Regions from separate parts of the Mesorhizobium sp. ORM8.1 genome, predicted to be linked through region 1. Evidence: riboswitches for the same ligand, from Rfam matches in the RefSeq annotation. Region 1 holds a riboswitch; the other holds the start of a gene.
What was found. A riboswitch is a leader RNA that binds a small molecule or an ion and turns the genes downstream of it on or off. The one in region 1 is predicted to bind thiamine pyrophosphate.
Positions count from the first base shown of each region.

Region 2: another riboswitch for thiamine pyrophosphate. It lies ahead of thiB (thiamine ABC transporter substrate binding subunit); the one in region 1 lies ahead of ACVDG8_RS04555 (YkoF family thiamine/hydroxymethylpyrimidine-binding protein).

Region 1 covers NZ_CM132600.1:873,524-877,136, forward strand. The annotation lists gene ACVDG8_RS04545 (ABC transporter ATP-binding protein) at 1-165, opposite strand, end outside; partial or broken gene ACVDG8_RS04550 (ABC transporter permease) at 162-999, opposite strand; partial or broken gene ACVDG8_RS04555 (YkoF family thiamine/hydroxymethylpyrimidine-binding protein) at 1,238-1,845, opposite strand; TPP riboswitch at 1,836-1,948, opposite strand; gene ACVDG8_RS04560 (hypothetical protein) at 2,162-2,512, shown strand; gene ACVDG8_RS04565 (DUF2934 domain-containing protein) at 2,624-2,848, opposite strand; gene ACVDG8_RS04570 (hypothetical protein) at 2,959-3,168, opposite strand; gene ACVDG8_RS04575 (DUF1236 domain-containing protein) at 3,264-3,563, opposite strand.
Region 2 covers NZ_CM132600.1:4,426,722-4,430,334, reverse strand. The annotation lists gene thiP (thiamine/thiamine pyrophosphate ABC transporter permease) at 1-162, opposite strand, end outside; gene thiB (thiamine ABC transporter substrate binding subunit) at 394-1,398, opposite strand; TPP riboswitch at 1,442-1,547, opposite strand; gene ACVDG8_RS22270 (thiamine diphosphokinase) at 1,685-2,329, shown strand; gene ACVDG8_RS22265 (ABC-F family ATP-binding cassette domain-containing protein) at 2,331-3,613, shown strand, end outside.

The DNA.
Region 1 (3,613 bases):
GCCCTTGAGCGCGCCGGTGAGCAGTTGGAACAGCGTCGACTTGCCGGCACCGGACGGTCCGAGGATCGAGACGAACTCGCCCGCGCCGACGTCAAGCGAAATGCCAGCCAGCACATCGAGCGCGCCAAAACTTTTGCGCACGTCGCGGAGCTCGAGCCGGGTCATGGCCGACCCTCGTTCGAACGCTCCACCTCGCGCCCCGCCCGCTCACTCCTTGTCCGCTCCCAGGGCATGGCAAGGCGCTGGACGAGCACGGCGAGGCCGAACAAAGCCAGCGTCAGCGCCGAGCTGACGGCGACGGCGGCAAGCACCAGATCGGGCCGGAAATTGTTCTTGGCGCTGAGCATGTAGATGCCGAGCCCCTTCGCAGCACCCGCATATTCGGCGAAGATCGCGCCGACCACCGCATAGGTGATGGAGATGCGCAAGCCGGCGAAGAAATAGGGCAGCGCCGACGGCAGCCGCGCCAGCCAGAAGACGCGCCAGCGCCCTGCCCCCATGGCGGCGAGCATCTGCGCGATCTCGCTCGACGTCGAAGCATAGCCCTCGACCAGCGCCACCATCATCGGAAAGAAGGTGACCAAAGCCACCAGCATGATTTTTGGCAACAGCCCGAAGCCGAACCACAGCACCACCAGCGGCGCGATCGCCACCAGCGGCAAAGTCTGGCTGGCGATGAGCAAGGGAAACAGCGCGCGGCGCAGGCGCGGCAGGAAATCCACCAGCGCCGAAAAGGTGAAAGCCGCGGCGAGCGAGCAGGCAAAGCCGGCCAGCGTGGCGCGGATGGTGGGGAGTGTTTTCGGCCAGCGCCGCGCGGTTCTCCCAGGCCTGCGCCAAGACGCGGGATGGTGCCGGCAGCACGGTGGGCGCGATGCCGCCGAGGCGGGCGTAGAGCTCCCAGGCGAGGAGCAGGACGGCGAATGCGACGGCGGCGGGGAAGGCTTTGGCGAAGGCCGAGGTGAAGGCTGATCTCCCCCTTGTGGGGGAGATGGCCGGCAGGCCAGAGGGGGGCGCGAAGGAACGCCAACGTCCGATGTTTGCATTGCAGGATTAGGCGAACGCCGCGCGTGTAACCAGTTGATAGGTCGGCGGGACAGCGCCCCCTCTGCCTTGCCAGGCATCTCCCCCACAAGGGGGAGATTGGCCGTCACCGCGTGCTTCGCCAATCTCGGACGATTCCTCTTGCGGCGCGGAATCACACATAACAGCCACCACGCTCTCCTCGACGAACGCGCGCTCAAACCGCGCTTGGGCTGTTCGCCGAAATCGTGATGTCGAGGGTCACATGCCCAGCGCCCGGCCCGAAGCGGCAGAAGGCTTCATTAAGCGTCGCAAACACCGCGCCGGCATCGCCGCGCAGCTTGGTGCAGAAATTCTTGGAGCGATCGAAGACGCCGGAGTTCTTCAGAAAATCGATGCAGCCATAGATCTCGTCCATGTGGTCGCCGGTGCCCATCACATAGAGCGAGAATTGCGCCGCTGTCGGTTGGCCGGTCGAGGGGTTTGCGCGACGGCGCGCAGGGCTGCGGCCTTGCGTTCGTCAAGCGGGATCACCGGGCCCCCGATCTCCTCGGAGCGGCAGATCGGATCGTCGGGCTCACCGGGGCAGCCGCGCGAGACGGCCGCCGAAAGCACGCAGTGCTTGCCGCTTCTGGCCGCCGCCACGAACAGGTCGCGCATGGCCGGGAACAGCACCTCGGGCGGTCCGACCAGAAGCGTCGAGATATCATCGGTCTCGATGCGCAGCTTGTCGCGGTAGGGACCGAGCGCGCCCAACGCGCCGAGGATGACGCCGACGAAATCGTCGGTCATCGGATAAAGGGAAATCTGTGCACCGGAAAACATCGCCCGCCTCGCTCCGCTGGTATTATCCAGATCAGCTTTAGGGTCCGGAAGCTTGCCGCCGCCATCTCAGCCCCGACCATACGGAGCACCCCTGTGGATGCGGAATTTAAGCACTGTTTGCGACGATGGGGAAGCGGTTTTTGCGATCGTCGGTTGGGTCAGGCAGACCATCTCCCCTTAAGGGGAGATGGCCCGTTATAAGATTCTTGCGAATTTCCTATAACGGGCAAATTACCGCTAAATCGTTCAAATTGTACGAATCCCGCTTGACTGCTCTTCGTACATAAAGTACGATTTCTTCTTTGAGGGAATCTCCTTGAGCACCGCCAACCATGCCGCTTTCGCCGACCTCTCCCGCCCTTTGCTGTCGCCTTTGCCGTTGGACGAACGGGAGCGTCTCGCCGGCGCCTGGCGCATGGCGAGCCAGGACATCGCCGACGACATCCGCTTCATCCGGCAATATCTTAAGGTGATTGCCGAGAGGAATGTGCGCCTGTCGACCGGAACGCTGGTGCATGGCAGCGCCTATGTCGCAGCATGCGCGGCATGGCTGCCGGAAACCGAGGCGCGGTATCTGAGAAACCTCAGGCTGATCAGCGAGTGCGAGAGCGCGATGATCGCCGCCGGGGTAAGGTTTGCGAAGTCGAGCGATGCGTGGGATGCGTGAGACCGTAGCCGCTCCGGAGGCCGACCGGGCGCATCGCCACAGCCCTCGGACATAACCTCCCAAGGCGGTCAAACGCACCCTTGCGTGAGCTGTTGAAAATGGACCGGGCCGTCAGGCCTTCTTCTTGGCGGGAGCCTTTGCCTTGGCGGGTTTTTCCGCCTTGGCGGCTTTCGGCTTGCCAGCTTTTGCCGCCGCCTTTTTGGCTTTCGGCTTCTCGCCGTCGACCTCGGCTGTCGCCTGGTCCCAATGCTCCATATGCGAGCCTTCCGGCCGGCCGGCCTGTTCCCAGATTTCGTGCGCCCGCTGGCGAATACGCTCGTGCCTGTCGTCCGTCACTGTCGTCTCCTTGGCTTGGGACCGATCACCGAAGAGAAACATTAGCCGAATTTTCGCGCGCCGTCTTGCACGGAGACTCGAGTTGTCGCCGGGTTTCGCATGCAGCCGTCTCAATGTGGGTCGGATACCATCGCGACACCCAACTGCGCGGCTTTCTTGGTGATCAGCCCGGCGAGGTCGGCGTCCGAGCGGTCGGTTCCGGTGCGCTCGCGCAGCAATGAGATTGCCTGCCCCATCGACAGCAGCGCGGTTCGACGTTCAGCCAGCAGCTTATCGACATGCTGGACGAGGTTGGGCGATTCGACATGGGGGTGATGCATAACGACTCCTTTCTGAATTTGCTTCGTTCAGAGAAGCCGACACCCTCCCGCCGCTGCACGGCGGGAGGGTCGGGGCTCGTCAGCGCCCAACTACACTACTGAATGACCTGGACGACGCGACGCGTCGACGGGTCGACCAGCACTGTGTGGTCGTTGACGACCACATAGCGGTACCGGACATCCGGCACCTGCTGCAGCTCGACGGTGTCAGGCACCGTTGAGCCGATGCCCAGCTCAAGGCCGAGCACATTGACGGAAGCGACCGGATGCTTGTGGACATATTCCTTGACCACGGTCTGCTGCTCAGGGGTGACGATCACCTCGTCAGCGGCGGCGACGCCAATACCGGCCATCAAAGCGAGACCTGCGACAGCAGGAATGAGGGTGGTTTTCATCTTACTCTCCTGTTGTGTTGGTGAGCTCCGCCTGGCCTCCGCGGGCGCGG
Region 2 (3,613 bases), 3.6 Mb from region 1:
GACGCGGAAGAGGTAACCATCGAAGGCCGAGACGGCGCCAGAGAGGTCGTGCGCGCCTTCGAGCAAGAGCCCGGCGAAAGCGCCGCCAATGAGCAAGGCGATGGCCGCAAGCGCGACAACGCCGGCGGTGATGCGGGAGTCAGGACGCTTGGCGGATTGCACGCTGCACCTTGGCGGAATTTACCGAGCGCCGCGTTCCGTCGCGCCCCCTCTGTCCTGCCGGACATCTCCCCCACGAGGGGGAGATCAGCTGTCGCACCGGCTTTCGCCAATCTCCAACGTTGCAATAAGAGGCAGGGCGCCAAAACAGCCAATCTCCCCCTTGTGGGGAGATGTCCGGCAGGACAGAGGGGGGCGCCGTAGAGCGATCATCTTCCGATCATACAGGCAAAGCTACTTGCTCATCACCGCCAGCCACTCATCCACCCAGGCCTTGCGGTTGGCCGCCACCTCCTCCGGGCTGAACAGCAAGGTCTTGGTCGGCTTCACCAGTTTGTCGAAGGCCGGGTTGAGCGGCTTGTCGGTCTTGCCGGCCGGGAACATCCAGTTGGTTTCCGGAATGACGTCCTGGAACTTCGGCCCGGTCATGAAGGCGATGAATTTTTGCGCCAGCGGGTTTTTCGCGCCGGTCGTGGTGATGCCGGCAACTTCGATCTGCAGATACTCGCCTTCCTCGAACGAAGCCGCCTGGTAGCGCTCGGTGTTCTCGGCCACCATGTGGTAAGCCGGCGAGGTCGTGTAGGAGAGCACCATCGGCGCCTCGCCCTTGGTGAACAGGCCGTAGGCTTCGCTCCAGCCCGGCGTCACCGTCAGCACTTTCGTCTTGAGCTTGGCCCAGGCCTCCGGCGCCTTGTCGCCATAGACCGACTTGACCCAGAGCAGCAGGCCCAGCCCCGGCGTCGAGGTGCGCGGATCCTGGATGACGATCTTGTCGGTGCCGGCGCCTTCCACCAGGTCCTTCAGGCTTTTCGGCGGCGTTTTCAGCTTCTGCGTGTCATAGACGACCGCGAAGTACCCGTAGTCGAAGGGCACGAAAACATCGTCGCTCCAGCCGCCCGGAACGTTGCTTGCGGCCACCGCGCCATGCGGCGCGAACAGCCCGCTCGCCTTGGCGTCGGCGGTCAGGTTGGTGTCGAGGCCAAGCACGACATCGGCCTTGGTGCCGGCGCCTTCCAGCTTGACGCGGTTGAGCAGCGCCACGCCGTCGGCAACCGAGACGAATTCGAGATCGCAGCCGCATTCGGCCTCGAATTCCTTCTTCACGGCCGGACCGGGGCCCCAGTCGGCGGTGAAGCTCTCATAGGTATAGACGGTGAGCTTGTCTTTCGCCGCGGCAGGGCACGCCATAAGCGAGACAAGGCCGGTTGCCAGAATAAGATGTGACAGTAGCGAGCGCATCGGCGCCTCCTTCGTTCGAGTGACAAGGAATTGAGGCGTCGGACGGTCCGAAACGTCTAATCCCTCCGCCGGTACAAACCGGATCAGGTTCAGCGGGTTGGCTTTCTGGCCTCTCAGCCGGATCAAGTCCGGCACCCCGTTAGAGCGTTTCGACAGATAGGCCCGGCCGAAGCGGCGCGCAAGCGGAAGTTTGCCGGGCATCTAATGTTCGGATGGCGGCCCTGGAGATGACGTATGGAGCCGCCCGGCTTCCGTTTCACCCGGCGGGCTGGTAAGGGCCACGGCCATGGGCACATTCACCATCCTGCTTGGCGGCGAGCTTATCCGCACACCTCGGCTTGAACGCCAGATCGAAGGCTCGCGCGTCATCGCCGCCGATGCCGGCATCGGCCATGCCCGCATGCTGGGCATCGTGCCGGAATTGTGGGTCGGCGATTTCGATTCGGTGCCGGCCAACCTGCCGGAAAACCTGGCCGCCGTGCCGAAGAGCGTGTTCCCGGCCGAGAAAGACAAGACGGATGGCGAGCTGGCCATCGCCGAAGCGCTGGATCGCGGCGCGACCAGTCTCATTCTCGCCGGCGCCTTCGGCGGCAAGCGGGCCGACCACGCTTTCCTGCATCTGGCGCTTGCCGTGCGCCTGGCTGAGGCGGGCATCACGGTCCTTTTGACCAGCGGCGCCCAGGAAGGCGTTCCCATCCTGCCCGGCAAGGCCGGTTTCGACTACGTCGACGGTACGCTGTTTTCAGTGCTTGGCTTCTCCGACCTGTCCGGCCTGACGGTTACCGGCGCCAAATGGCCGCTCGATCATGTCGAGGTGGCGTTCGGCTCCTCGCTTACTATATCAAACGAGGTCAGAGGCCGGCTCGGCATCGCGCTGGAGCGCGGCAGGGCGCTGCTTCTGGCCCACCCTCATCCCCTCCCAGAAAGCTGATATGGCGCCGCCACTCCTCAATCTCGACGGCATAAAACTGACCTTCGGCGGCGCGCCGCTGCTTGACGGCGCAGCACCTAGTGCCTCCGCCGGCGACAAGATCGCCCTGGTCGGGCGCAACGGTTCCGGCAAATCGACGCTGCTCAAGATCGCCGCCGGCATCATCGAGCCGCAGGACGGCGAAGTGTTCCGCCAGCCTTCCGCGACCGTGCGCTATCTGCCGCAGATGCCCGATATGGACGGCTTCGCAACCGTGCGCGCGTATGTCGAGGCTGGTCTCGGCCCGGCCGACGATCCGCACCGCGCCACCTATCTGATGGAGCATCTCGGCCTCACCGGCGAGGAGCGCCCGAACGATCTTTCCGGCGGCGAGGCGCGGCGCGCCGCCCTTGCCCGCGTCATGGCGCCCGAGCCTGACATCCTGCTCCTCGACGAACCGACCAACCATCTCGACCTCTCGGTCATCGAATGGCTGGAAGAGGAGCTTGCCCGCACATCCTCCGCCGTCATCCTGATCTCGCACGACCGCCGCTTCCTCGAACGCGTCACGCGCGCCACGGTCTGGCTCGACCGTGGCCAGACACGGCGGCTCGACAAGGGCTTTGCCCATTTCGAGGAATGGCGCGACCAGGTGCTGGAAGAGGAAGAGCGCGAGCAGCACAAGCTCGGCCGCCAGATCGTGCGTGAGGAACATTGGCTGCGCTACGGCGTGACGGCCAGGCGCAAGCGCAACATGCGCCGCCTTGGTGAACTCCAGACCATGCGCCAGCGCTTTCGCGGCCATCGCGGCGCCGAAGGCACCGCGACCATGGTGGCGAGTGACGCAGCCGAATCCGGCAAGCTGGTGATCGAAGCCAAAAATATCGAGAAGAGCTTCGGCGACCTGACCGTGGTCAAGGGTTTTTCGACCCGCATCCAGCGCGGCGACCGCGTCGGCCTTGTCGGCCCGAACGGCGCCGGCAAGACGACGCTTCTGAAGATGCTGACCGGTGAGCTGGCGCCCGATGCCGGCACCGTGCGGCTCGGCGTCAATCTGGAGATCGCCACGCTCGACCAGAAGCGCGAAGCCGTCGACCCCGCCGAGACACTCGCGCAATATCTTACCGACGGGCGCGGCGAGAACCTCGTCATCAATGGCGAGCAGCGCCATGTCGTCTCCTACATGAAGGATTTCCTGTTCAAGCCTGAGCAGGCGCGCACGCCGGTGCGCGAGCTCTCCGGCGGCGAACGGGCACGGCTGATCCTGGCGCGCGTGCTGGCCCGGCCGGCGAACCTTTTGGTGCT